One region of the Streptomyces sp. NPDC054783 genome, then DNA from elsewhere that is predicted to be linked to it. Evidence: riboswitches for the same ligand, from Rfam matches in the RefSeq annotation. Region 1 holds a riboswitch; each other region holds the start of a gene.
The links. A riboswitch is a leader RNA that binds a small molecule or an ion and turns the genes downstream of it on or off. The one in region 1 is predicted to bind cyclic di-AMP.

Region 1 (9,447 bases):
CGGTGCGGTCCACGTCCTGGCCGAGCCGCACGATCGTCATGCGTCGGTCCAGCTCCAGCAGCTCACCGGTGGCCGGGTTGACGTCGGCGACGAGCAGCCGGATGGAGTTCGTGCCGCAGTCGACGGCGGCGACCCTGAAGAAGCCCTCCGGAACCATCGGCCGGTACGCGAAGAAGCCGCTGCGGACCTCGGCGGGGTCGAGGACGGCACCCTCCTCACCGGGGTGCTCGTCCGCCGGGTCGGGCGCCTGGAGCGGCTGCACGCACGGCCCCTTGCGCCACCACTCCGGCAGCATCGCGATCGCCTCGTCGCCCAGCGGGTTGACCCCCGGGCCGGCGGCCAGCGAGTGCGCGACCAGCACGTGCAGGCACTTCACACGGTCCGGCATGCCTCCGGCGCTGGGGAACCCCTCCAGGACCTCGATGGCGTCCCGGCGCGCGATGTAGTCCTCGTGGGCGGCACGGTAGGCCGCGGCCAACTCGGGGTCGTTCTGAAGGCGTTCCGTCATTTCCTTCATGACGCCGTCCGCCTCCAGCGTGCCGATCGCCGAGGCGGCACGCGGGCACGTCAGGTAGTACGTCGTCGGGAAGGGCGTGCCGTCGGGCAGCCGGGGGGCGGTCTCCACGACGTCCGGCTGCCCGCACGGGCAGCGGTGCGCGATGGCCCGCAGGCCCCGCGGCGGGCGGCCCAGCTGCTGCTTGAAGGCCTCGACGTCCGCGTCGGTGGGCTCGGTGCGCGGCGTGGCGGGCGGGGGCGTTTCCATGACTGCTTCAGGTCGGCTTTCTATCGATTACTGGTCGGAGGCGTCGGACTTGTCGACGCCGTCCCAGACGTTCGCGTACCAGGGCCGGCGGGCGGCCCTGAGGTCGGTGCGGGACTGCTTGGCCGCACCGGGGTCGATGACGACGTACCCGGTCTCGCCGGGCATCACATAGTGCAGCCGGCGCCGGATCTGCTGCTCGGCGTAGGAGTCGTCCTGCCAGCGCGCCTTGAGGTCGCGCAGTTGCTCGACCCGCTTGCGGGCCTGCTCCTGCTGCCGCTGGAGGTCGGAGATCTGCGCGCGCTGGGAGACGTACTGCCGCATCGGATAGGCGAGGGCGACGATCAGCGAGCACAGCACCAGCGCGAGCAGCGCCGCGCGGCCGGTGAGCCGGGAGCGGCGGGCCTGGCGCCTGGTCTGTGAGCGGTAGACCCGGGCCGCCGTCTGCTCGCCGAGCTGCCGCAGCCTGGTTGCGGTGGAGAAACGGTCCCGGTCCCTCACGGCCATCGGTCCTCCGCTCCCCTTGTGTCCGAGTCTCACACGTGCGTACGTCCCCGGACACGGTACGGGACCGGGTACGGGGACGTACGTATGACTGGCTAAGACTTAGCCCGGGTCGGCTCAGCCCTTGAAGCGGGGGAACGCGCTGCGGCCGGCGTACACCGCGGCGTCGTCGAGGATCTCCTCGATGCGCAGCAGCTGGTTGTACTTGGCGACGCGCTCGGAGCGGGCCGGGGCGCCGGTCTTGATCTGGCCGCAGTTGGTGGCGACGGCGAGGTCGGCGATGGTGACGTCCTCGGTCTCGCCGGAGCGGTGGGACATCATGCACTTGTAGCCGTTGCGCTGGGCCAGCTCGACGGCGTCCAGGGTCTCGGTCAGCGAGCCGATCTGGTTCACCTTCACGAGCAGGGCGTTGGCGGTGCCCTCCTCGATGCCGCGGGCGAGGCGCTCGGGGTTGGTGACGAACAGGTCGTCGCCGACCAGCTGGACCTTGTCGCCGATACGGTCGGTGATGACCTTCCAGCCGGCCCAGTCGTCCTCGAACAGCGGGTCCTCGATGGAGACGAGCGGGTAGGCCGCGACGAGCTCCTCGTAGTACTCCGTCATCTCGGCGGCGGAGCGCTCCTTGCCCTCGAAGAGGTACTTGCCGTCCTTGTAGAACTCGGAGGCGGCCACGTCGAGCGCGAGGGCGATCTGCTGGCCGGGGGCGTAGCCGGCCTCCTTGACGGCCTCGATGATGAGGTCGAGGGCCTCGCGGTTGGAGCCGAGGTTCGGGGCGAAGCCGCCCTCGTCGCCGAGGCCGGTGGACAGGCCCTTGCTCTTCAGGACCTTCTTCAGCGTGTGGTAGACCTCGGCGCCCCAGCGCAGGGCCTCGGAGAAGGACTCCGCGCCGATCGGGGCGATCATGAACTCCTGGATGTCCACGTTGGAGTCCGCGTGCGAGCCGCCGTTGAGGATGTTCATCATCGGCACCGGCAGCAGGTGCGCGTTGGGGCCGCCCAGGTAGCGGAAGAGGGGGAGGTCGGACGCCTCGGAGGCGGCGTGGGCGACGGCGAGGGAGACGCCGAGGATGGCGTTGGCGCCGAGGGAGCCCTTGTTGTCGGTGGCGTCCAGGTCGAACATGGCCTGGTCGATCAGGCGCTGCTCGGTGGCGTCGTAGCCGACCAGCTCCGGGCCGATCTGCTCGATGACGGCGAGGACGGCCTTCTCGACGCCCTTGCCCTGGTAACGGTTGGGGTCACCGTCGCGCAGCTCGATGGCCTCGAAGGCGCCCGTCGAGGCGCCGGACGGGACGGCGGCACGACCCGTGCTGCCGTCGTCGAGGCCGACCTCGACCTCGACCGTGGGGTTGCCTCGGGAGTCCAGGATTTCCCGGGCTACGACGACGTCGATGGACGGCACGAGCATCTCCTTCTTGGGATGTGACGCTGGAAGTGCGGGGCGTGTGCCTGACGGCCGCGCCTTGCGACTAGAGCCTAACCGTCCCCGGGCCGTCAGCCACCGACCGACCGTCCCGTGGACGGGGAGGACACGCAGACGGTACCCATTGTTCACCGACGGAACAAAGGGGCCTCCGGATGAGGCCGAGGTGAAGAGTGGGGAAAGTGGGCAGAAAAAACCCCGCCCCGGCGCGTACGGGGGAACACGCGCCGGGGCGGGGAGCCCATGGGGACGGGGGTGGCCCTCACGAGGCCTTCAGTGTGCGGGCCGGGGATGTGAGGGCACTGTGGGTCCGCTCGGGGCCAGGCGTCACTTCAGGTGCAGCTGCTGGCCCGGGTAGATGAGGTTGGCGTCCTGGACGATGTCCTTGTTCAGCTCGAACAGCTTCTGCCAGCCGCCCTTCACGCCGTGCTTCTCGGCGATGGCGCTGAGGCTGTCGCCCTTGACGACCTTGTACTCGCCGTCGCCCTTCTTGACCTTCGTCCCGGTCGGGGTGGTGACGGTCTTGCTCGCCGACGGGGCCGTGCGCGTGGCGGAGCGGGTGGCGGCCTGCTGGTCGGTGGAGCGGGTGGTGGTGCTCTTGGTGGTGGCGCTCTTGGTGGTGGCGCTCTTGGTGGTCGCCGCCGGGGCCGAGCCGCCGTACGGGGTGCCCGACAGGCCCGTGCCGCAGACCGGCCAGGCGCCCTTGCCCTGGCCCGCGAGGACCTTCTCTGCGACGGCTATCTGCTGCGCCTTGGTGGCGAGGTCGGCACGCGCGGCGTAGGCGGTACCGCCGTACGCGGCCCAGGTGGAGTTGGTGAACTGCAGACCGCCGTAGAAGCCGTTGCCGGTGTTGATCGACCAGTTGCCGCCCGACTCGCACTGGGCGACCGCGTCCCACTCGGAGGCGGTGGCGGCGGAGGCGTTGCCGGCCGCCATCAGCGGGGCGGCGACGGCGGCGCCGGTGACACCGGCGAGCGTGATGGCGCGGACGGCCTTGGACGGGCGACGGTGCTTGCCCTTGCCGGAAAACAGCATGGATCGATCCCCTCACCGACGCCTGCGAGGTGAGCTGTCGGGTTCGGGCCGGTTGAGTTGCCCGGCCGCGCACTCGCTCTTGCGAGGCGCGGCTTCACCCCAAGCCGGTCCAGCGTCAACCGCTGGGCCCGGCGCTTACCTTGGGTCCCCCGCTCCTGCCTACGGCGCTTGACGCGACGACTGTTCCCGGGCAACCGCTGGCAGGATTCGGCGTTGCGGCTGCCGGGGCTCGTGGTGACGAGCGGTCCTGACCGTAGACATGCGATCGACGGAATTTCAAAGACGATCAGGGCTTCTGAGACTCATCCCACACTTTCACCAAACCGGACATCAGTCGCGAAGTGGGGCGCCAACTGCCGCTAGTCGTCGCCCTTTTCGGCAGGGACTTTCAGGGTCTGACCGGCGGCGATGTGGTCCGGGTCGGCACCGATGACCTTCTCGTTGCCGACATAGAGGGCATGCCACCCGCCGTCGACGCCAAGCGAGTCGGCGATGGAGGCGAGGGAGTCGCCCTCACGGACCGTGTAGCTACCCGGTTCGCGGCTGGCGTGACGGCCCGAAGGTGTGGCGTTCTGACCGTTTGTCACGTTTTCGTCCGCGCTTTCGCCGCGGTGGCGTCCGCCGTTGCCGAGCGCGCCGGTGTCGACCAGGCTCCAAGAACCGGCACTCTGCTGGTAATTGTCCGAGTTGTCGGTACCTGGTGTCGCCGCGGGAGAGCTGTCGGATCCCTGCGGGTTTCCGCCGTCGTGCGAGCCTGACTTGTCTGCCTTGTCGGACTTGGGGGCGCTGGTTCCGGCGGAGCCGTCGGCCGCACCGGGAGTACCGGTGGTGTCCTTGCTCCGACTCGGGGTCGGCGTGGCGCTCGAGTTTGAGGCGGAGCCGGAGGAGTCCGAACCCGGGGCGGAGTGGCTGCCGGAGTCCGAACCCGAGCCCGAATCGGAGCCGGAGCCCGGTGAGGACGAATCAGGCAGACCGGACGAGTCGGAGCCCTGGGCCGAGCCGGACGCGCCGTTCGACCCGTCACTGCCGCCGGAGCCGCCGACGCCGGTGTCGACGTCGACCGAGGCGGAGTCGGAGGTCAGCCCGGAGAGCAGGGCACAGGTGGCCCACGGCTTGGTGCCCTGGTCGGCGAGGACCTTCTCGGCGACGGCTATCTGCTGGGAGCGGCTGGCCTGGTCGGCGGTCTCGGCGTACTGCGTGCCGCCGTACTTGGCCCAGTCGCCCTGCGAGATCTGCAGACCGCCGTAGTAGCCGTTTCCGGTGTCCGCACTCCAGGAACCGCCGCTCTCGCATTCGGCGACCTTGTCCCACGTGGTGCCGTCGGCCGCGTTCGCACTGGCGGCGCCGAGCAGCGGGATGGCAATCGCTGAGCCGGTCACGCCGGCCGCGACGAGGAGGGCCGGAGCCTGACGGGGGCGACGGTGACGACCGTTCCCGGAGAGCATGCGGAAGCCTTTCGTGCGACAGCAGAACCGGCGCGGCGGCCGAAGCCTGGCCGCCACACTGATGGGTGAACGTAGCGGCAGACGATCACTTGTCACAAGTTCATGCCGCGCAGATCACGTGAAGATCACAGAGTTGAAAGTTTGTCATCTCGACCTGCGCGGCGGCCGATTGTCCCCTGCCGTCCCCTTTGTCACCCGTCGGGAACGGCGACGCCTCACGCCCGGCGCGCGATCGGGCCGGAACCATGGACTCGACCCGATCCGGGGGGCTTCCCACCCAGGAGGACACGATGCTGCGGCACACCCGGTTGCCCGGAGAGTCCGCGGACTACCTCGCCGCCCGCGAGGAGCTGTGCAGCGCCGAGATCGAACTCATGCGTCACCGCGAGAAGGTCGCGGCCCTGCGCAGAGCGCTTCCGCAGGGCGCCGAGGTCGACGACTACGTCTTCCTCGAGGGCCCCGCCGAGCTCGACGCCGGCGACACGCCCGTCCGCGAGGTGCGGCTGAGCGAGCTGTTCACCGGCCCGGACCGCTCGTTGATCGTCTACCACTTCATGTACGGCAAACGGCAGACCGACCCGTGCCCGATGTGCACCCTGTGGATCGACGGCTTCAACGGCGTCGCCCACCACATCGCCCGGAACGCCGACCTCGTGGTCGCCGCGGCCGCCGACCTGCCCACGCTGCGCCGGCACGCCCGGGGCCGCGGCTGGTCGCGGCTGCGCCTGCTGAGCGCCGGGGACAGCACCTTCAAGTACGACCTGGGCAGCGAGGACGAGAACGGCGTGCAGGACTCCACCGTCTCCGTCTTCACCCGGGACGCGGACGGCACGGTCCGCCATTTCTACTCCGCTCGTCCCCGCATGGCCGAGGACATCGACCAGCGCGGCATCGACCTCCTCAACCCGGTCTGGCACCTCCTCGACCTGACGCCGGGCGGCCGTGGCGACTGGTTCGCGGGACTGGACTACTGAGCGCCGGTGCCTGCCCGGAGCGGCGTGAACTCCACGGGCAGGGTGCGCAGGCCCCGCATGATGAGCCCGCCACGCCATCTCAGGTCGGCCGGATCGACGGCGAGCCGCAGGTCGGGCAGGCGGGTGAGCAGGGTGGCGAGCGCGGTCCGGCCCTCCAGCCGGGCGAGCGGCGCGCCGAGGCAGTAGTGGACGCCGTGGCCGTATCCGAGGTGCTGGTTGTCGCGGCGGGCGAGGTCCAGCACGTCCGGGTCGGCGAACCGCTGCGGGTCCCGGTCCGCCGCCGCGAGCACCACGAGCACCGGGTCCCCCGGCGCGATGTCCTGTCCGCCGATGGCGAGCGGCTCGGTGGCGAACCGCCAGGTGGCCAGCTCCACCGGGCCGTCGTAGCGCAGGAGTTCCTCCACTCCGGTCTCCAGGAGGTCCGTTTCCCTCCTGGCCAGGGAGTCCTGGAGGCGCTCGCGCTGGGCGGGGTGGGTGAGCAGGGCGTAGGTGCCGTTGCCGATGAGGTTGACGGTCGTCTCGAAGCCGGCGAACAGCAGGATGAAGGCCATCGCGGCGGCCTCGTTCTCGGTGAGGTGCTCGCCGTGGTCCGAGGCTCGGATGAGGCCGGAGATGAGGTCCTCGCCGGGCGCGGGCTCGGCGGGCAGCGCTTCGCGCTTCTTGTGGATGAGCTCGGCGAGGTAGCCGCGCATCTTCTTCACCGACCGTGCGACCCCGCCCCGCGGCCCTCCGCCGTGCCGGATCATCATCCCGGCCCAGTCCCGGAAGTCGTCCTGGTCCTCGCGCGGGACGCCGAGCATGTCGCAGATGGCGTAGATGGGCAGCGGGAAGGCGAACTCGTGGATGAGGTCGGCGGAGCCCTTCGCCGCGAACCGGTCGATGAGGTGATCGGTCAGCTCCTGCACCCGGGGCGCGAACTCGGCGACGCGGCGCGGGGTGAACGCCTTGCTGACCAGCCGGCGCAGCCGGGTGTGGTCCGGCGGGTCGATGTTCAGCAGATGGGTCATCAGCTCGGCCTTGCGCTCGCCGGGAATGCCGGTCTTGCCCTTGGCGTGCGCGGGCTCGTCGTGATGCGCCGGGTTCTTGCTCAGCCGCTGGTCGGCGAGGGCCTGCTTGGCATCGGCGTACCGGGTGACCAGCCAGGCCTCGACACCGCTGGGCAGCCGCGTCCGGTGCACCGGCGCGTGCTCGCGCAGCCAGGCGTAGGCGGGGTAGGGGTCGGTGGCGAACTCCCAGGTGAACAGGGCGGGAGCGGAGGCCGGGGCCGGGCCGGGGGCGGTCTGGGGGTGGGGCTGGTCGGTCACTCCTCGACGGTATCCGCATCCCGGCGGACCTCCGCGTCCCGATGGCCGCCAGGAGCCACGGTCATCGTCCGGGGGTGCCTCCATCAGCGGGTTCCCGGTGGGCCTCCGCGTCCCTGTGGTCGTCGGGGGCTGTGGGTATTGCCCCGGGGGGTACTCCCTCCGCCTCACGGATGGCGTCACGGTACGCACGTGCCGCCGCGCGCAGGGCCGCCTCCGGGTCCACGCCCTCCGTCTCGGCGCGGGCCGCGAGGGCCAGCAGCTGGTAGCCGATGCCCTCGCCCTGCGGGAGTGGCACGTCGAGGCCCGCCGTGCGCGCACGGGAGGCGAGCTTGGCGGCGAGGGCCAGGCCGGGCTGGCCGAGCGGGACGCCCTCCGTGACCGAGGTGCGCCGCTTCTCCTCGGCCTTGGTGCGCAGCCAGTGCGCCTTGACGTCCTCCGGCGTCTCGGCCTTCTCGTCGCCGAAGACATGCGGGTGCCGGTGGACGAGCTTGGCGACGATGCCGCCGGCCACGTCGTCGACGGAGAACGGCGCGTCGGGGTGCTCCTCGGCGATCCGGGAGTGGAAGACGACCTGGAGCAGGACGTCCCCCAGCTCCTCGCGCAGCTCCTCGCGGTCGCCGGCCTCGATCGCCTCGACCAGCTCGTACGCCTCCTCGATGCCGTACTTCGCCAGCCCCTGGTGCGTCTGCTGGGACGACCAGGGGCACTCGGCGCGAATGCGGTCCATGACCTGCACGAGGTCCAGCAGACGGGCGCCGGGCAGGTCGTAGGAGGCCGGCAGCAGCTCCAGCTCCGGCATGGCGACACGGCCGGAGCCGGCCAGCCGGGCCAGGCCGTCGGTGAGCGCGGGCTCGCCCTCACCGGTGGCCACGACCACCACCGTCCGCCCGCCCGCGCAGGCGTCGACCAGCTCCTGCGCGGTGGGGGACGCCTCCCCCACCGCTATGCCGGCCTCCCGCAGGTACGGCAACTGCGGATGCGCTCCGTCCGCGCACAGTACGGCGTCGGCGCCGCGCAGGGCCTGCCAGGCGGGCCAGGACAGCAGGCCGGGCGCGACACGGTGGCTGGTGGTGAGCAGGACGATGCGACCGGGGTCGACGGCGGCGAGGTCGGGGTTGGATGCGTTCACGCTCCGAACGTAACCCACGGCGGCAGAGAGCGGATTCGGTTGTCCACAGGGCGGGGACGATCATGTGAACGTATGACCGGTCGCCCTATGCCGTAACCGGCTGCCCGCCCGAGGCCGTCGTGACCTCCCGCACCCACGGCGTCTTCGCGTCCACGCGGCTGCTCTTCTGCACGTCCCAGGCGCCGTAGCGCGGATTGACGTCGATGCGCAGTTCCTGGGAGGCCTTGGACAGCGCCTTCCAGAAGGCGGGCTGGGTGGTGTCGGTGCCGAGCCGCAGGGCCAGCTTCTGCGCCTCCAGCTGGAGCCGGAGGTTGTCGTCGAGGTGCGCGGGGGCGATGCCGTACTTCTGCAGCCAGGCGGTCTGCAGCCCCTTGGCGCCGCCGGCCTGCTGCTCCAGCCCGGCGCGCATCTGCTCGACCTCCTTGCGGCTGACCGTGATGCCCGCGTCCTGTGCGGCGCGGTGCAGCACCCGGTCGAGGACCATGTTGTGCAGGGTGTCCCGGGTGAGACTGCTGGTGGAGGCGAGGACCTGCTGGTACTGGGCCTCGTCCGGAACCGCGGCCCGCTGTGCCCTGCGGACCTCGTCGACCCGGCTCTCCAGCTGGGCGACGGTGATCCGCTGCCCGCCGACGACGGCCGCGGCACCCGCGTGCGCATCGTTTCCGCAGGCGGTCAGCAGGGGTGCCGCGGCGGCGATCGCGGCGGTGAGGACGAGCGCGGTGCGACGGCGGCGGTGCAAGGAAACCTCCCGAGGAGATTGTGCGACGGTGCACAAAGTCTTGCAGTGATCGATGGTAGGCAGTGGGCAGGCCGCGGCCAACCCATTCGACCAACGATTCGCTCGCGCTTCGGGCACCGCCGCGCCCGCGGCCCGCGG
Region 2 (9,447 bases), on a different contig from region 1:
CACAGCGGTACTACATTCAGGCGCTGCGGCTCGCGCGCGCGGCGGCCGACGTCCCGCTGGGGGGCTATGTGCTGGCCTCCATGTCGTTGCAGGCGACATATCGCGGCTTCGGCGACGAGGGGGTCGATCTGGCGCAGGCCGCGCTGGAGCGGAACCGCGGGCTGGCGACCGCGCGCACGATGAGTTTCTTCCGGCTGGTGGAGGCGCGGGCACACGCGCGTGCGGGGGACGCGCAGGCGGCGGGTGCGGCGCTGAAGGCGGCCGAGGGATGGCTGGAGCGGTCCCGGGAGGGGGACAACGATCCTTCTTGGCTTGGTTTCTATGGATATGACCGTTTTGCTGCAGATGCCGCCGAATGCTACCGGGACCTGAAGGCCCCCCGGCAGGTGCGGAGGTTCACGGAACAGGCCTTGTCGAAGCCGACCGAGGAGTTCGTGCGGTCGCACGGCCTGCGGCTGGTCGTCTCAGCCGTCGCCGAGCTGGAGTCCGGGAACCTCGACGCCGCCTGCGAGCAGGGGGTGCGGGCAGTGGAGGTGGCCGGCCGGATCTCGTCGGCGCGCACGACCGAGTACGTGAAGGACCTTCTGCACCGGCTGGAGCCGTACGGGGACGAGCCGAGGGTGATGGAGCTGCGGGAGCGGGCGCGCCCGCTGTTGATGACTTCGGCCTGAGAACCGTCACACCCGCGTTTGAAGGTGTTGTCAGTGGCGCAGTGCACTATCGAGGTGGGAGGTGGTGCAGGTGCCGGTCGGGGCGTACGACTGTGACGTGCTCGTGGTCGGTGGGGGGATCGTCGGGCTGTCCACCGCGTATGCGATCACACGGGCCGCGCCGGGCACGGCGGTCACCGTGCTGGAGAAGGAGCCGGGGCCGGCCCGGCACCAGACGGGACGCAACAGCGGGGTCATCCACAGCGGGATCTACTACCGGCCGGGCTCCCTCAAGGCGCGGTACGCGGTGCGGGGCGCCGCCGAGATGGTGAAGTTCTGCGCCGAGTACGGCATCGCGCACGCCGTCACCGGCAAGCTGATCGTCGCCACCGAGCGGGAGGAGCTGCCCCGGCTGCACGCACTCGTGCAACGGGGGCGGGAGAACGGGATTCCGGTGCGGGAACTGGGCGCCGCACAGATCGGTGAGTACGAGCCCGAGGTGAGGGGGCTGGCCGCCATACACGTCGGGACCACCGGCGTGTGCGACTTCGTCGGCGTCGCCCGGCAGCTGGCGCGGGCCTCCGGGGCCGAGATCCGGTACGGCACCCGGGTCGTACGGATCGACCGGCGGCCGGAGCGGGGCGTGGCCGTGCTCACCTCGGGCGGAGACGTCGTACGCGCGCGTGTGCTGGTGAACTGTGCCGGGCTGTACTGCGACGAGATCGCGCGGCTGACCGGGGACGAGCCCCCGGTGCGGATCGTGCCGTTCCGCGGGGAGTACTACGAGCTGGCGCGGCCGGAGCTGGTGCGCGGCCTGGTGTATCCGGTGCCGGACCCGGCCTTTCCGTTCCTCGGCGTCCATCTGACCCGGGGCATCGACGGCGGTGTGCACATCGGCCCCAACGCGGTGCCGGCCCTGGCCCGGGAGGGGTACGGCTGGCGGGTCGTACGGCCCCGGGAGCTGGCCGGGACCGTGGCCTGGCCGGGGTCATGGGCGATCGCCCGGCGGCACTGGAGATACGGCGCGGGGGAACTGCACCGCTCGCTGTCGAAGGGGGCGTTCCTGGAGGCGGTGCGCAGATTGCTGCCCGGGGCGGAGGCGGACGACCTGGTGCGGGCCCCTGCCGGAGTGCGGGCGCAGGCGGTGTTGCGCGACGGGACGCTGGTGGACGACTTCCTGATCAAGGAGGGGGCTCGTGCCGTGCACGTGCTGAACGCGCCCTCGCCAGCGGCCACCGCTTCCTTGCCGATCGGGCGGGAAGTCGGGCGGCGGGTGCTGGACATGCTCGGTTCGCTGTAGCGCCGTACCCGGGGATCCGCCCCCTGGAACCCCCGCTTGCCCTTCCGACCACCCGTCCCGGTCGGCCGGGAGGGCGCCCTGGAAGAGCGCCGTAGACTCGGAAGCACTGTGTCTGACTTCCTCAACGCCCCCGAAGCCCCCTCGCCGGCCCCCCACACCCCCGGCGCGTCCGTCCGGCATACCCGGGCCAAGGGGGAGCCGCGGTTTCCGGACGGCCCCAAGGCCGATCCCGCCGGATCGCACTTCGAGCGGCGGATCCGGAGTTTCCAGCCGCGGCGCAGCCGGGTGACCGCCGGGCAGGCGGACGCGCTGCAGCGGCTGTGGCCCAAGTGGGGGCTGGACATCGACGGGCAGCGGGTCATCGACCTCCCCGAGCTGTTCGGGAACGACGGGCCCGTCGTCCTGGAGATCGGGTTCGGGATGGGCGAGGCCACCGCGCAGATGGCCGCCACCGACCCGGACACCAACATCCTCGCCGTCGACGTGCACACCCCGGGGCAGGGCAATCTGCTGGGTCTCGCCGACCGCAACGGGCTGTCCAACGTCCGCGTCGGCAACGGGGACGCGATCATCCTGCTCCGGGAGATGCTCACCCCCGACTCGCTCGACGGGCTGCGTGTGTACTTCCCGGACCCCTGGCCCAAGAAGCGGCACCACAAGCGGCGGCTCATCCAGCCCGAGTTCCTGACGCTCGCCGCGACCCGGCTGAAGCCCGGCGCGCTCGTGCACTGCGCGACCGACTGGGAGCCGTACGCCGAGCAGATGCTCGAGGTGCTCACCGCGCACCCCGACTTCGAGAACACGCAGGCGGACGGCGGCTTCGCAGCGCGCCCCGAGTACCGTCCGCTGACCCGTTTCGAGGGGCAGGGACTGGACAAGGGACACGTGGTGAACGATCTGCTCTTCCGTCGCGTACCGCACCAGGACCGATAATCCGCTCCAGCCCCTCGTCCCGTCACCGTTAGGGTCGATGCCGTGGCCACCAGTCCTCCGTTTCCGACGTATCCGCCGGGCCCCCACGGCCCCGTGCCGCTCCGCCACCCGCACTGGTGGCAGCACAGGTGGGTGCGGTACGGGGCACTGATCACACTGCTCGCGCTGTCCGGACTCGTCATCCTCGCGCTGGTGCGTCGACAGACCGGTACCGAGGGGTTTCTCGTCGGGCTCGGTCTCGCCGTGCTGCCCGTGCCGTGGCTCATAGCCGCCTTCCGGTGGCTGGACCGCGTAGAACCCGGCCCCTGGCGGAACCTGGTCTTCGCCTTCGCCTGGGGGGCCTGCGCGGCGGCGCTGATAGCCATCGTCGCCAACAGCTTCGCGACGAAGTGGATAGCCACCGCCACGGCCGATCCGGCCAGTGCCGACACCCTCGGCGCCACCGTGATCGCGCCCATCGTGGAGGAGTCCGCCAAGGCCGCGGCCGTCCTGCTGGTCTTCCTCTTCCGCAGACGTCACTTCACGGGGATCGTCGACGGGGTGGTGATAGCGGGCATCACCGCCACCGGGTTCGCGTTCACCGAGAACATCCTCTACCTGGGTACGGCCTTCGGAGCCGACCAGGTCAGCGGCGGCAGCGGTATCGCCTCCGTCACCGCCGCCACCTTCTTCGTGCGCATCGTGATGTCCCCGTTCGCGCACCCCCTGTTCACCACCATGACCGGCCTCGGCTTCGGCTTCGCCGCGCTCTCCGCCGAGCGGCAGCGCGCCCGGCGGATGCTGCTGCCGGTGTGCGGTCTGCTGCTCGCGATGAGCATGCACGCCTTCTGGAACGGCTCCTCCACCTTCGGCGAGTTCGGGTTCTTCGCCGTCTACGGCGGATTCATGATGCCCGTGTTCGGGTTGCTGACCTGGCTCGCGATCTGGACGAGGCAGCGGGAGCTGCGGACCGTGCGGGAGGAGCTGCCGGCGTATGTGCTGGCCGGGTGGCTGGGGCCGGCCGAGCCGTTCGCGCTCGGGTCGATGCGGGCCCGGCGGACGGCCCGTGACTACGCCCGGCACCACGGCGGCAAGCCGGTGGCACGGGAGGTGGCACGCTACGAGGCGTACGCCACCTCACTCGCGTTTCTGCGGCGCCGGGGGCGGCAGGGCAAGGCCGGGGCCGACTTCGTCGTACGGGAGCGGGAGTTGCTGGACGAGCTGTGGAAGCGGCGGAATGCGGCGCGGCCGGCGTTGGAGTACGCGATGCGGGTGGCTCCGCCGGTTCGGCAGATGTACGCGGCACCGGTGCCGATGCCTACGGCGTATCGGCCGGGGTACGGCTATCCGGCGGCGCCCTACTCTTCCTACAACCCGTATCAGTCGTAACCCATCGGGTTGCGGAGGATTCGGCACCGCCGGAATCCGCCGTCGTGGCTGAGCACCGTTGCGGCGGAAGCATCAGGCCGGCAGGAAGGTCAGGCAGACGCTGCCGTCAGACTCGCCAGCTCCTCCTCCGTCAGCTGCAGGTCCGCCACGTCCAGGAGGGCCGGGAGCTGGTCCGGCGTGCGGGCCGAGGCGATCGGGGCCGTGATCGTCGGCTGGGCCGCGAGCCAGGCGAGGGCGACCGTGGCGACGGGGGCGTCATGGGCGGCGGCGATCTCGTCCAGGGCCGCGAGGACCTTCTGGCCGCGCTCGGTCTCCGCGTGCTCCTGGGCCCGGCCCGCACGGGCGCTGTCGACCTTGGTGCCGGGGCGGTACTTGCCGGTCAGGAAGCCCGCGGCCAGGGAGAAGTACGGCACGGCGGACAGGCCCTCCTTGGCGGCCAGGTCCTGCAGCGGGCCCTCGTAGGTGTCGCGGGAGACGAGGTTGTAGTGGGGCTGGAGGGCCACATAGCGGGCCAGGCCCTCGCGGTCGGAGAAGTCGAGCGAGGCCTTCAGGCGCTCGGGGCTGATGTTGGAGGCGGCGACGTGGCGGACCTTGCCCGCCTTCACCAGCTCGTCCAGCGCGCCGATGATCTCCTCGACCGGGATCTCGGGCTTGTCGAAGTGGGTGTAGTAGAGGTCGATGTAGTCGGTGTCCAGGCGGCGCAGGGAGGCGTCGGCGGCGGCCTTGATGTTGACGGCGGACAGACCCTGGAACTCCGGGTGCTGGCTGACCTTGGTGGCGATGACGACGCGGTCGCGGTTGCCACGGGCCTTGACCCACTTGCCGATGATCGTCTCGGACTCGCCGCCCTTGTGGCCCTCGATCCACGCCGTGTAGGAGTCGGCGGTGTCGATGAAGTTGCCGCCGGCCGCCGTGTAGGCGTCGAGGACGGCGAAGGAGGTCTCCTCGTCGGCGGTCCAGCCGAAGACGTTGCCGCCGAGGCAGAGCGGGAAGACCTGGAGGTCGGATGAACCGAGTGTGCGCAGAGAGGTCATGCCCTATGTCAACGCCGACGGTGGATGATCGCATTCCACCGCCGGCGTCAAGAACGCCCGGAAGGACGCGTCAGGGGGTGAGGCCCTTCTCCCGCAGCCACGGCGCCGGGTCGATGGCGGTGGCCTGGCCGTTCGGGTGGACCTCCAGGTGCAGGTGCGGGCCGGTGACGTTGCCGGTGGCGCCGACACGGCCGATGACCTGGCCGGTGGAGACCTTCTGCCCGACGGAGACGTTGATCGAGGACTGGTGGCAGAACCACAGCTCGGTGCCGTCGTCCAGGGTGATGACGGTGCGGTAGCCGTAGGCGCCCGCCCAGCCGGCCTGGGTGACCGTGCCGCCGTGGACGGCCTTGATGAGGGTGCCGGTGGGGGCGGCGAAGTCGAGGCCGGTGTGGTAGCCGGAGGACCACATCGCGCCGGGCTGCCCGAAGGTACCGGTGATCGTGTACGAGACGACCGGCAGCGTGTACTCCTTGGCCAGCTCGGCCAGCCGCTTGGCCTCGGCGGCCTTCTTGGCGTCGGCCTCCGCCTTCTCCTTGGCGGCGGCGGCCTTGGCCGCGGCGGCCTGCTCCGCCGTGGCGGCCGCGGCGGCGGTCTGCTTGTCGGCCGCGGCGATCGCGGCGGCGGTGGCCTTGCTGTCGGCCTTGCTCTGCTGCTGCTCGGCCTGGGCCATGATCCGGTTGCGCAGGGCCTCGCCGGCATTGCCGCTGCCGGCGCTGTCGGTGGTCACGCCGACCTTGCTGAGGCCGGTCGCAGTGGCCTGGGGCGCATCGGAGGAGTCGCCGAAGATGTGCTCGACGGAGTCCAGGTCCGGCAGGGATATGGAGACCGGCGGCTTGCCGGTGTTGGCGCTGGCGATGCCGCCCGCGCCGACCGCGGCCATCACGCCGACGCCGAGGACGGTGGAGCTGCGCGCGAAGCCGCCGCGTTGCTTGGCGACGCGGTGCCGGCCACGGACCGGGGTGACGGAGTCCTCGGTGGGGTTCCACTCCTCCCAGGGCCCCTCCTCGGCGCGGTAGGCGCCGTAGCCGAAGGTCTCCGGCTGGGCTTGCGCGGGCACGTACGGGGCTTCTGGGGCGGGCCGGTTGGACGCCACTCGGGCGTACTCCTTTCCTTCCTCCGCCTACCGGGTTAGCTGACGGGTTCGGAGCAGGAAGGTCTCCTACGCGCGTATACCAGCCGGTATCCGCGTGATTCACCCCAAGATGGTGGTTCCCCGGCTCCCTTGCGGGATTAGGCGCGTGCGCACGGAGCCGCCTCTTGTGACGGCTGGGACGACCGCGCTGCGTTATCGAACGTTAATAGACCTGAGAGTCACTTTCCAAGCCGTTCGGCTTGATCATTAACCTTTTCCGAGCGGAACTTACCGGCCGGGAGTGCAGCAAATCCGGGCGAGTTGACCGCCACTCAGGAGCCTGGGCGTTTTTGATGGTGACTCAGGTGTTATTCGGAGGGCGGTCGTCCGGTCACCCTGGGTGAAAACGATCAGGTGGCGCCGGACGACCCACCGAGTGGTGTACAGTAGAGACACAACGACGCGGGGTGGAGCAGCTCGGTAGCTCGCTGGGCTCATAACCCAGAGGTCGCAGGTTCAAATCCTGTCCCCGCTACTCAAAACTCAGGGCCGGAATCCATTGGATTCCGGCCCTGAGTGCTTTCAGCCCCCGCACGGGGCGGGCCGGGGCCGGCTCACCCCAGCAGATGTCCGTTCGGCGCCTTGGCGCGTCCCTCCAGCTCGGGCAGGACGACCACCTCCGCGCCGGCCTTCGCCAGGACTCCGCTCCCGTCGGCCGCATCCACGAACGTGTCGGGCTCCCGCCAGGCCGTGACCACCCTCCGCACCCCCGCCCGAAGGATCAGCTCGGCACAGGGCGCGGGCCTCGAGGCCCGCCGGGCGCAGGGCTCCAGGCTGCTGTACACCGTGGCGCCGGCCAACCGCTCATCCGCCGGGTCGACCTTCGCGAGGGCGGCCTCCTCCGCATGGACCACGGGGTCGTCCCCCTCGCGCGAGTGACCTCGCGCGAGCTCCGTGCCGTCGGCCGCGACCACCACCGCCCCCACACTGAACGCGGTCCGCGAGGGCGGACACAGCGCGGCCAGTTCGCAGGCGGTGCGCAGCCAGTGACGGTCGGCGGCGGTGGCGACCGCACCCGCGCCGGGGGCCGTGGGCTCGTAGCGCATGAGGACCACGTCCTCGATCCGGCGGGTCTCGGTCAGGCGCAGCCGGCCGGCCTGGTAGCCGCCGGGGCCGAACAGGCGGGGCGCTGCCGGGTCACCGACGAACAGCGGCGCGAGGACCAGCTGGAGCTCGTCGGCGAGGCCCAGCTGCAGCAGCTGGGTGTGGACCGTGCCGCCGCCCTCGACCATCAGCCGCCGGACCCCGCGCACGTCGTGCAGGTGGGACAGCAGGGACCGCCAGTCGAGGCCGGGGCCCAGCGCGACGACGTCGGCGGTGTCACCGACGCGGCGCGCGGCCCGCTCGGCGCCCTCGTCGGTCGTGCAGACGAGCTTGTCGCCGCCGGTGTGCCAGAAGTTGGCGTCGGGATCGAGGTCGCCGGTGGCGGTGACGGTCACCTTCAGCGGGTACTCCGGTCGACCCTCGCGCACCCGTGCCGCGCGGCGCTCGGCGGAGTTGACCAGAAGCCGCGGGTTGTCGGCGCGGATCGTGCCGGCGCCGATCAGGATGGCGTCGACGGAGGCCCGTACCGCGTCGACCCGGTCGAAGTCGGCCGGGCTGGACAGCAGGAGCCGGTCGGGGCCGGTGTCGTCCAGGTAGCCGTCGAGGGAGACGGCGGCGGACAGCAGCACGTACGGGTACGACATCGGCGCGGTCTCCCTGCGAGGCGAGTCTTGGTTCAAGTTTGAAACAAACTTACACTGGCGGCATGACGACCCGCTGGCTCAGCCCCGAGGAGCAGCGCGCCTGGCGCGCGTACATGGCCGCGACGCACCTCCTGGAGGACGCGATCGACCGACAGCTCCAGCAGGACGCCGGCATGCCACACCTGTTCTACTCCGTGCTGGCCAACCTGTCCGAGGCGCCCGAGCGGCGGCTGCGGATGACGGACCTCGCCGAGTCGTTGAAGATCACGCGCAGCAGGCTGACGTACGCGGTGACCCGGCTCGAGCGGAACGGGCTGGTACGGCGGGAGGACTGCCGCTGGGACAAGCGCAGCAGCATCGCCGTACTGACGGACGAGGGGATGGCCGCACTGGAGCGTACGGCGCCCGGGCACGTGGAGACCGTGCGCGCCACCCTGTTCGACCGGCTCACACCGGAGCAGGTGCGGCAGCTGGAGGAGATCTGCACGGGGATCGCGCGCGGGTTGCAGGGCGGCGATGCCGAATCCGGGGCGGAGGACGTGCCCTGGCGGCGCCGTTCGTCCTGTTCGTGATTCCTGATTGCTTTAAGTTTTAAGCATGAGGTAGGGTCCCGTGCGTACCGCTGCTTCAAATCTGAAGCACTGCCCGCACCCGGAGGGACCCGCATGCCCGACACCCCCGCCGCCACGCCGCGCTCCCGCGTCCGGGTACCGCTGCGCTTCCACGACGGCTACAGCGTCGACGCCGAACTCGTCACCTTCCACGGCCTGGCCGACGGCCAGGAGCACGTAGCCGTCGTCCTCGGCGACCCCGCACCCGGCACCGCCCCGCTGGTGCGCCTGCACTCCGAGTGCCTGACCGGCGACGTCTTCGCTTCGGCCCGCTGCGACTGCGGACCCCAGCTGCGCGAGGCGGTCGAGCGCATCGCCGACCGCGGCGGAGTGCTGCTCTACCTGCGCCAGGAGGGCCGCGGCATCGGCCTCTACAACAAGCTCGACGCCTACGCCCTCCAGGACCAGGGCCTGGACACCTACGAGGCGAACGCCGCGCTCGGCCTGCCGGAGGACGCCCGCGACTACACGGCCGCCGCGCAGATGCTCGCCGCCCTCGGCATCGGGGAGCTGGACCTGCTGTCCAACAACCCCGACAAGGCCGAGCAGCTGCGGGCACTGGGCGTGGTCGTACGGGACCGGGTGCCCACCGGTGTCTTCACCACCGCCCACAATGTCCGCTACCTGCGCGCGAAGGTCCTCCAGACCCGGCACACGCTGCCGCTGGCCGAGCTGAGCGTGGGCTGAGCCCGGCGGTTCGGCCGGACCGCGGCACAGGGAACTGAAGC
Region 3 (9,447 bases), on a different contig from region 1:
TTCGACCAGGACGCAAGCCCCCTCGCGCTGTTCACCGGCGTCAAGGTCCGTTCGTGGCCGCCGCACGCCGGCATGACGGCGAACGCCTACGTCGTCGACAACCCGGAACTCACCGACCTCGCCGCACGTTTCATCAAACAGATCGGCTACAGCGGCATCATCGACCTCGACCTGCGCTTCGACCGGCGCGACGGACAGTACAAGCTCCTCGACTTCAACCCGCGCATGGGCGCCCAGTTCCGGCTGTTCGAGAACGAGTCGGGCGTGGACGTCGTACGCGCCATGCACCTGAACCTGACCGGCCGCCCCGTTCCGGAGGGGGAACAGCGCGCCGGCCACCGGTACATCGTGGAGAACATCGACCTGCCCGCCCTTCTCGCCTACCGCCGCAGCGGCTATACGACGCCGCACGCGCCGGCGAAGGCGAGCGGGACGGAGCTGGCCTGGCTCGCGGGTGACGACCCGCTGCCCTTCCTCACGATGCTCGCCCGCTTCGTGCGCCCGGGCACGAAGCACCTCTATCAGCTGTGGCGGACCAACCGCCGCGGCAGCGGCACCTCCACGAAGTAGGCAAAGCCACACAAAGAGTGGCGTGCACCATGTCCTGGGGAGGGACTTCGTGACTCGACCGGTTGCAGTCATCGGGGCCGGGCCGTTCGGCCTGTCCACCGCCGCCCATCTGCGGGCGCGCGGCATCCCCGTCCGCGTCTTCGGCGACCCCATGGTCAGCTGGCGCGACCACATGCCCGAGGGCATGCTCCTGAAGTCCACGCCCGCCGCCTCGAACCTCGACTGCCCGCAGCCCGGCCACACCCTCGCCGACTACTGCGACGCGGCCGGTATCCGCCGCCTGGTGGCCGACGAGGACATCATCCCGGTGGAGACGTTCACCGCCTACGGCGAGTGGTTCCAGCAGAAACTGGTCCCCGAACTGGAGCAGGTGCGGGTCGTCTCCGCGGACCGTGACAAGAGCGGCGGCTTCGAGCTGAAGCTGGACTCGGGGGAGACGTTCACCGCGCGCGCGGTCGTCGTCGCCACCGGCCTGTCGGGGCTCGCGCACCTGCCGGCGGAGCTCGCGGGAGCGGCGGCCGACGGACCGGCGCCCACCGGCCCGGTCTCGCACAGCTCCCAGCACCACGACCTGAGCCGTTTCGCCGGCAAGGAGCTCATCGTGGTCGGCGCCGGCCAGTCCGCGCTGGAGACGGCGGCGCTCGCCGCCGAGGCGGGGGCACGCGTGCGTGTCGTCGCGCGCGGCCGCGGCCGGGTCGCGTTCGGCGCGCCGCCCTGGCAGCAGCCCAAGCTGCGCCCCGAGTCGCCGTTCGGCCGCGCCTGGTCGCTGTGGGCGTTCAGCTACTACCCGCACCCCTACCGCTATCTGCCCGAGGGCACCCGCCACTTCCTGGTCCGCCGGGTCCTCGGACCGCTCGGCGCCTGGTGGCTGCGCGAGCGCTTCGAGAGCGCCGTACAGGTGCAGGACGTGGCGCGGGTGGTGAGCGCGGAGGCACCGGACGGCAGCCCCGTCCTGACCGTCCGCACCCACGGCGGGCACCCCGAGCGGCTCACCGCCGACCACGTCATCGCCGCCACCGGCTACCGCGTCGACATCGCGGCCATGGATTTCCTCGGCCACGAGCTGCGCACCCGGCTCGCGGTGAGCCGCGGCACGCCGAAGCTCGGCCCGGGCTTCGTCTCGTCCGTTCCCGGCCTGTACTTCACCGGTCTGCCGGCGGCGTCGTCGTACGGCCCGGTGATGCGCTTCGTCTGCGGCACGGAGTTCGCCTCACCGCGGCTGACGAAACACCTGGCGTCGGCCCATGGCTGAAGCCGCCGACTGGGCCGATCCGCCTCATCAACGAGGAGCCGGGAGGCACTACTTGGGGTGGACTGGTACGTAAGTGCGCAGGGCGACAAGGTGAGTCGGCGGGGCCCGGTATCCGTATTCTCTGATCATGGCAGCCACCCCCGTGTACGCACTGATCGCCACCGACCTGGACGGAACGCTGCTGCGCGGCGACGACACGGTCTCCGACCGGTCGCTCGCCGCGCTCGCGCGGGTGGCGCGGGCCGGTGCCCGGCACCTGGTGGTGACGGGCCGCCCGGCCCCGCGGGTACGGCCGCTACTGGCAAACCTCGGCTGCACAGGACTCGCGGTGTGCGGGCAGGGCGCACAGGTCTACGACGCCGGGACCGGCCGCCTGCTGTGGTCGGTCCGGCTGGACCGGGAGCTGGCCGAGACCGCGCTCGGCAAGATCGAGGCCGAGGTGGGGCAGGTGTACGCGGCCGTCGACCAGGACGGGGTCGACGGGCTCACGCTCATCGAGCCCGGGTACCGGATGCCGCACCCGACCCTGCCCGCGGTCCGGGTCGGCCGGCGCGACGACCTGTGGTGCGCGCCGATCAGCAAGGTGCTGCTTCGCCACGCCAGCCTGTCCGACGACGAGTTGGCAGCCACCGCGCGCGCGGTGGTGGGCTCGCTGGCCACGGTCACCATGTCCGGGCCGGGGACCGTGGAGCTCCAGCCGTCCGGGGTGACCAAGGCGACCGGTCTCGCGCTGGCCGCCGAGCGGCTCGGGATCGCGGCGGAGGAGGCGCTGGCGTTCGGCGACATGCCCAACGACATCCCGATGTTCGACTGGGCCGGACACGGGGCCGCCATGGCCAACGCGCATCCCGAACTCAAGACGGCGGCCGATGAGATCACCCTGTCGAACGAGGACGACGGTGTCGCCGTCGTCCTCGAAAGACTGTTCCCGACCGACTGACCGGAACATCAGTACAGGACCGTCCCCGGTACCGGCCCTCCTTGTACACGACCGTCCCCGGGCGGGGTCCTCCCAGGCGTACGGCCGTCCCCGGAATGAGCGACGGCCGCCCGGCGGGTGCCCCTCCGTCAGGTGTGGGCACGCGCCGGACGGCCGATGCCGTGCCGGTCAGCGGGACTGTCAGTACGCGCTGAACACGTTGTCGATCGACCCGTACCGGGCGGCGGCGTAGTTGCAGGCCGCGGTGATGTTGGCGACCGGGTCGTAGGGGTCGAAGGAGGTGCCGGCCACGTGGTACGTGTTGAAGGTCGGGTCGATCACCTGGAGCAGGCCCTTGGAGGGGATGCCCGCGGCGGCGTTGGAGTCCCAGAGGTTGATGGCCTTGGGGTTGCCGGAGGACTCCCGCATGATGTTGCGGTAAATGCCGTTGTAGGTGCCCGGGATGCCCTTCTGGGCCATGATCGCAAGGGACTCGCGGATCCAGCCGTCGAGGTTGTTCGGGTACCCGGCGAGGGTGGTGGAGGCCGCCTTGGTGGTCGTGCCGGTGGCCGCGGAGGCGCTGGTGGCGCCGACGAGCGACACGGCGAGGACGGCGGCACCGGTGCCGGCGACGGCGAGGGCGCGGGCGAGGCGGGTGGTGCGGGTGCGGCGGTGCTGAGCGGCAGTGGGCATGGGGAAGTCCTCTCCGGCGCCTGCGAGGTGAGCTGTCGGGTTCGGGCGGGGAGGTGCCCGGCCGTGCCTTCGTGAGAAGGCATGGCTTCACCCCTAGCCGTCGCGGCGCGGCGTGTGCCGTCCGGTCCGGCGGACTTACCTGGGTCCCCCGCTCCTGCCGTACGAATGAGTTCGTCGATGGGTTACGCGGGCGGCGGCAGGATTCGGCGTCCGCCCGACGGCCCGGAACGTATGCGAGAGCACATGTCGGGAACAAGTGCCTGAGTCACACAACGCCCTATTTGACCTTGGTGTGTGCCGTTTGGGATACTTGATCCTTTGCGTTTGCCAACCCTCAACTCGCGGACGGGGCAAGGTGGGAGGTGGTCTGGCGGTTCCGTGGCGCCGGAGGTCGTGCGTGACCCAACTCACGAAATAACAAAGTATTCCAAATCCGACATGGGGGATTCGGTGTGCGTCGGGCGGGTGGCAGTGGAACCCGTGACGCGGCGCCTGTCGTTGTCCGGGGCGTAGGCATTACTCCGCTCGCCCCGTCGGCTCGCGACAAACCGCATGGATTCCTGTTAAGTCGAAAATGTCCGCTCTTATCACTTGATCAAAAACATACCGGTCGTGATCCGATACCGCCCAGGCTGGACCGGTGGGCGCTATCGGTGATCGAAACGGGACCGGATACGCTGACTTGAGTGATGGCAACGACCTATCGACAAACCGTGTAATCGCCAGCAGACACCAGCAGACAGGAGACCCCTCGTGACCGTCGTCGGGCCGTTCGGGCTGAGCGTGCGGGACCAGGCTCTGGAAGCCGATGTCCAGGCCGGATTGGCGGCTGTCGAGGAAGGCTTGCTCGAGGCCACCAAGAGCGAGGTCCCGTTCATCACGGAGGCCGCGCAGCACCTCGTACGGGCCGGCGGGAAGCGGTTCCGGCCGCTGCTCGTGATGCTCGCGGCCCAGTTCGGTGACCCCTACGCGCCGGGCATCGTGCCCTCGGCAGTGGTCGTGGAGCTGACCCACCTGGCCACGCTGTACCACGACGACGTCATGGACGAGGCGGCCGTGCGGCGCGGCGTGGACAGCGCCAACACCCGATGGGGCAACTCCGTCGCGGTCCTCACCGGCGACTTCCTCTTCGCCCGCGCCTCCCAGATCCTCGCCGACCTCGGCCCCGAGGCGGTCCGGGTGCAGGCCCTCGCCTTCGAGCGGCTGGTCACCGGCCAGATCCTCGAGACCGCCGGCCCCTCCGACGGCCGCGACCCGGTCGAGCACTACCTGGACGTGCTCGGCGGCAAGACGGGCTCGCTGGTGGCGGTCTCCTGCCGGTTCGGCGCGATGATGTCCGGTGCCGACGAGACGGTCGTGGACGTGCTCACCCAGTACGGCGAGCGGCTCGGGGTGGCCTTCCAGCTCGCCGACGACGTCCTGGACATCGCCTCCGACTCCCGCGAGTCCGGCAAGACCCCGGGCACCGACCTGCGCGAGGGCATCCCGACCCTGCCCGTGCTCCGGCTGCGCGAGCGCGCCGCCCGCCTCGGACTGCCCGAGGACATCGCGCTGTGCGAGCTGCTCGACTCCGACCTCAGTGACGACGCCCGGCACGCCGAGGCGCTGGCCGCGCTGCGCGCCCACCCCGCGTTGGAGCAGGCCCGCCGGGACACCGTCCGGTACGCGGAGGAGGCCCGCGCCGCGCTGGTGCCGCTGCGGGAGTGCGACGCCAAGGCCGCGCTGATGGAACTGTGCGACGCGGTGGTGCACCGCGCCGGCTGACCCGGCCACGAGGCCCCGCCTCCGGCTGTGCGGCTCACCGGGTTTCGGCTGTACGCCACGGCACGCCTTCGGCGACCTCGTATGGGGCCCTCCGTTCCGGTGAGACCCCTACGGGTTGGTGGAGTCGCGGCCCCTGCGTGTCATACCGCAGGCGTACGCGGAGTTGGCTCCGAGGTCTGACGCTTCCTCATGGCTGATTTGGTGAGATGGAAGCCACGGAAATCACCACTCCTCACCGATTCGGGTGAGAATGGCGGCTCTGGTGGACCAGCGTGAGAACAGCCGCCGCCGACGACGGAGGTAAGGCACACATGGCACCGTACGAATCCGACGACGCAGTGGATGCCGCGCGAGTGGACGCCGCGCGGGACGAGGAGCGGCCCGCCGCACGGCGCAAGGCTGCCCGTTACGCGGTCCCGGTCGCGGTGGTGGGGGTCGCGGCGGCCACGATCGGTCTGGTCCCGGCGCTCGCCGCCTCCGGCGACCCCGACCTGCCCAGGATCACGGCGCAGCAGCTCATCGAGAAGATCGCCAAGTCGGACGTGCAGCACATGTCCGGCACCGTGCGGATCGACACCGACCTCGGCCTGCCCGACCTCGGCGGCCTGGCGAACAACCTGTCCTCCGCCGCCGGCAAGGGCTCCGGCGACGGCTCCTCCGCGGACCCGCAGTCCCAGCTCACCTCGCTGGTCTCCGGCACGCACACGCTGCGCGTCGCCGCCGACGGCCCCGAGAAGCAGAAGCTGTCGCTGCTGGAGAGCGGCTCCGAGTACAGCCTCATCCACAACGGCGAGAACGTGTGGGGCTACGACAGCAAGACCAACGACGTGTACCACGGCACCTCGGCCGACTCCGGCAAGGAGCACAGGGCCGAGCCCCCGGCCACGCCGAAGGACTTCGCCGACCAGGCGCTGAAGTCGGTGGACGGCACCACGTCCGTCACCGTCGACGGCACCGAGCGGGTCGCCGGCCGCGACGCCTACAAGCTGCTGATCAAGCCCAGGCAGTCCGGCACCACGGTCGGCGCCGTCAGCATCGCCGTCGACGCGAAGACGGGTACGCCGCTGAAGTTCACCCTGACGCCGAAGAGCGGCGGCGCCGCCGTCCTCGACGTGGGCTTCACCCAGGTCTCCTTCGCCAAGCCGGCCGCCTCCACCTTCGACTTCACCCCGCCCAAGGGGGCGAAGGTGACGGAGGAGAAGAAGGACTCCGCGGCTCGCAAGCACGCGCCGGAGCCCGGCGGGGACCTCGCCAAGGGCATGAACGGCGCCGAGGTCCTCGGCAAGGGCTGGACGTCCATCGCCACCTTCGACACCGGCGCCAAGGGCGGTCTGCCGACCGGCTCCCGGGGCGGTGACCTCGGCGGCTTCCTCGGCTCGCTCGGCGACAAGGTCTCCGGCAAGTTCGGCAAGGGGACGGTCTTCTCGACCCGCCTGGTCAACGCCCTGATCACCGAGGACGGCAAGGTGTACGCCGGCGCGGTGACCAAGGACGCCCTGGTGAAGGCGGCGAACGCGGGAAAGTGACCCCTTCCGGGCACTACGGACCGTGATCGCACGTTCACCCTTCACGGGAGGCGCGAATCGAGGGGGAGCCGATGGACGGACCGTCCGCCACGGAGCGGGAGGAGGGGGACGCGGGGAACCGTGTCCCGGGGCAGACGGCGGATACGGGGAAGCCTGCCCCGGGGCCGGCCGAGGCGAGCGTCATCGCCACCCGCGGCCTCACCAAGCGCTACCGCGGCGGACAGCTCGCCGTCGACGGCCTCGACCTGACCGTCCCGGCGGGCAGCGTCTTCGGCTTCCTCGGTCCGAACGGCTCGGGCAAGACCACCACCATCCGCATGCTGATGGGCCTGATCGAGCCCACGGCGGGCACGGTCCGCGTGCTGGGCCGCCCGATACCCCGGGCGGCCCGTGCCGTCCTCCCGCAGGTCGGCGCGCTCATCGAGGGCCCCGCGCTGTACGGCTTCCTCTCCGGCCGGGACAACCTGCTCCGCTACGACGCCGCCGACCCGACCGCCGACCCCCGTACCCGGCACGCCCGCGTCGCCGCGGCCCTGGACCGGGTGGGCCTCGCGGCCGCCGCCGGCAAGAAGGCCAAGGCGTACTCGCTGGGCATGAGACAGCGCCTCGGTCTGGCCGCCGCGCTGCTCCAGCCGCGCCGGCTGCTCGTCCTGGACGAGCCCACCAACGGCCTCGATCCGCAGGGCATGCGCGAGATCCGCACCCTGATCCGTGAGCTGGCCGCCGACGGCACGACCGTCTTCCTCTCCTCCCACCTCCTCGACGAGATCGAGCAGGTCTGCACCCACGCGGCGGTCATGGCGCGGGGCCGGCTGGTCACCCAGGGCGCGGTGGCCGACCTGGCGGCCGGGGTGCGGGGACGGCTCGTGGTGACCACCCCGGATCCGGCCGAGGCGGCCCGGGTGCTGAAGGAGCAGGGTGTCGGGGACGTCACCGCCGACGGCGACCGGGTCACCGGCGAACCGCCCGCGCGGGACCTCGCCGAGGTGAACGCGGCCCTGGTCGCGGCGGGGGTCAGGGTCCGGGGGTTCACGGTCGAACGGGCCTCGCTGGAGGACGCGTTCGTGGCGCTGACGGGGGAGGGTTTCGATGTCGCGGGCTGAGACGGTCCCCGTGTCCGAGGCGGTCGCCGCATCAGCCGCCCGCCGGCCGAGCCCTCTGTGGTCGCTCGGGCTGCTGCGCAGCGAACTCCTCACGACCCTCCGCCGCTGGCGCACGCTCGCCCTGCTCGGGGTGCTGGCCGTCGTGCCGGTGCTGGTCGGGATCGCCGTGAAGATCCAGACGCGGGGCGGCCGGACGGTGGACCACAGCGGCCAGGGCCCGGCGTTCATGACGCAGATCACCAACAACGGCCTGTTCCTGGTGTTCACGGCACTGGCCGCGACCCTGCCGTTCTTCCTGCCGATGGCCGTCGGGGTCGTCGCGGGCGACGCGATAGCGGGCGAGGCGGACGCGGGCACCCTGCGCTATCTGCTGGTCGCCCCGGCCGGCCGCACCCGGCTGCTGCTCACCAAGTACACGACGGTGATGGCCTTCTGCCTGCTGGCCACACTGATCGTGGCCGGCTCGGCGCTGGTCGTGGGCGCGCTGCTCTTCCCGCTGGGCGACCTCACGACCATATCCGGCACCCGGATCAGCTTCGCCGAGGGCCTCGGCCGGGCCCTGCTGATCGCCCTGGTGGTCGCCGCCTCACTGGTCGGTATGGCGGCGCTCGGCCTGTTCGTGTCGACGCTCACGAACAGCGGCATCGCGGCGATGGCGACCACGGTCGGCATACTCATCACCGTCCAGATCCTGGACCAGATACCCCAGTTGCACGCGCTGCGGCCGTACCTGTTCTCGCACTACTGGCTGTCCTTCGCCGACCTGGTCCGCGACCCCGTCTACTGGGACGACCTGGTGAAGAACCTCGACCTCCAAGCGCTGTACGCGGCCGTGTTCGGCTCGGCGGCCTGGGCGCGGTTCACGACGAAGGACATCAGCGCGTAGGGCTACCCGGCGGACGGCTCGTACGGGAAGCGCGCGAGGGGCGCGTCCTGGGAGAAGAACGTCTTCGCGCGTGCCAGCGCGTCGGTGTCCTTCAGTACGTCACCCGGGGCGCTGCCGTTGCCCAGCAGCACGCCGCCGAAGCGCATCCCCATGTAGGCGGCCGAGTTGTTGAGCGTGCCGACGTAGGGCTCGGCGACCGACTGTTCGGCGTGGGCGAGCGCGGCGATGCCCCAGAGTGTGCGCCCGGCCAGGGTCGCCTTGAAGTCGACGCCCGGGATGCGCAGCCAGCCCGACCAGTGGTCCAGGTAGCGCTTGGTGAGGCCGGACACCGAGTACCAGTACAGCGGCGAGGCGATGACGATGTCCGTGGCCGCGAGGGTGGCGTCAAGCAGCAGACCGGCGGCGCTGTCCGCCGTCGGTCGTACATGCTCGCTGTCGTGCCGCAGGTCCGCGAAGTCGGGCAGCGGATGCTCGGCGAGGCGGATCCAGCGCTGTTCGACATCGCCGGGCAGCTGCTCGGCCGCCGCACGGGCCAGCAGTTCGGTGTTGCCCTCGGCGCGGGCGCTGCCCAGGACGAAGAGAAATCGACGGCTCATGGGTCCCCCGGGGGCGTGCTGACGTACGACGGATAAAGACACGTGCATTTTATGCACACGCAAGCAATCTGCGCCAGGGCGCGGCTGGTGCGAGGCTGTGACGCTGCGGTGACGCGGAAACCGCAGGGAGCCGACACA

Region 2: another riboswitch for cyclic di-AMP. It lies ahead of ACWGJ5_RS09520 (M23 family metallopeptidase); the one in region 1 lies ahead of ACWGJ5_RS19535 (transglycosylase family protein).
Region 3: another riboswitch for cyclic di-AMP. It lies ahead of ACWGJ5_RS31595 (transglycosylase SLT domain-containing protein); the one in region 1 lies ahead of ACWGJ5_RS19535 (transglycosylase family protein).

Annotation. Positions count from the first base shown of each region.
Region 1 is NZ_JBSHAY010000010.1:99,435-108,881, forward strand. It holds gene ACWGJ5_RS19515 (Ppx/GppA phosphatase family protein) at 1-157, opposite strand, end outside; partial or broken gene ACWGJ5_RS19520 (DUF501 domain-containing protein) at 362-763, opposite strand; gene ACWGJ5_RS19525 (FtsB family cell division protein) at 791-1,267, opposite strand; gene eno (phosphopyruvate hydratase) at 1,382-2,668, opposite strand; gene ACWGJ5_RS19535 (transglycosylase family protein) at 3,011-3,718, opposite strand; cyclic di-AMP (ydaO/yuaA leader) riboswitch at 3,723-3,895, opposite strand; gene ACWGJ5_RS19540 (transglycosylase family protein) at 4,078-5,163, opposite strand; gene ACWGJ5_RS19545 (DUF899 family protein) at 5,454-6,137, shown strand; gene ACWGJ5_RS19550 (cytochrome P450 family protein) at 6,131-7,441, opposite strand; gene ACWGJ5_RS19555 (nucleoside triphosphate pyrophosphohydrolase) at 7,503-8,588, opposite strand; gene ACWGJ5_RS19560 (SurA N-terminal domain-containing protein) at 8,656-9,309, opposite strand.
Region 2 is NZ_JBSHAY010000003.1:556,642-566,088, reverse strand. It holds gene ACWGJ5_RS09545 (MFS transporter) at 1-671, shown strand, start outside; gene lhgO (L-2-hydroxyglutarate oxidase) at 733-1,950, shown strand; gene trmB (tRNA (guanosine(46)-N7)-methyltransferase TrmB) at 2,059-2,883, shown strand; gene ACWGJ5_RS09530 (PrsW family intramembrane metalloprotease) at 2,926-4,251, shown strand; gene ACWGJ5_RS09525 (aldo/keto reductase) at 4,341-5,285, opposite strand; gene ACWGJ5_RS09520 (M23 family metallopeptidase) at 5,356-6,381, opposite strand; cyclic di-AMP (ydaO/yuaA leader) riboswitch at 6,391-6,535, opposite strand; tRNA gene ACWGJ5_RS09515 (tRNA-Met) at 6,822-6,895, shown strand; gene ACWGJ5_RS09510 (dihydrofolate reductase family protein) at 6,975-8,108, opposite strand; gene ACWGJ5_RS09505 (MarR family winged helix-turn-helix transcriptional regulator) at 8,171-8,680, shown strand; gene ACWGJ5_RS09500 (GTP cyclohydrolase II) at 8,774-9,406, shown strand.
Region 3 is NZ_JBSHAY010000022.1:135,690-145,136, forward strand. It holds gene ACWGJ5_RS31580 (carboxylate--amine ligase) at 1-570, shown strand, start outside; gene ACWGJ5_RS31585 (FAD-dependent oxidoreductase) at 620-1,822, shown strand; gene ACWGJ5_RS31590 (HAD family hydrolase) at 1,950-2,762, shown strand; gene ACWGJ5_RS31595 (transglycosylase SLT domain-containing protein) at 2,943-3,434, opposite strand; cyclic di-AMP (ydaO/yuaA leader) riboswitch at 3,439-3,621, opposite strand; gene ACWGJ5_RS31600 (polyprenyl synthetase family protein) at 4,188-5,198, shown strand; gene ACWGJ5_RS31605 (LolA family protein) at 5,510-6,724, shown strand; gene ACWGJ5_RS31610 (ATP-binding cassette domain-containing protein) at 6,796-7,827, shown strand; gene ACWGJ5_RS31615 (ABC transporter permease) at 7,814-8,713, shown strand; gene ACWGJ5_RS31620 (flavodoxin family protein) at 8,716-9,309, opposite strand.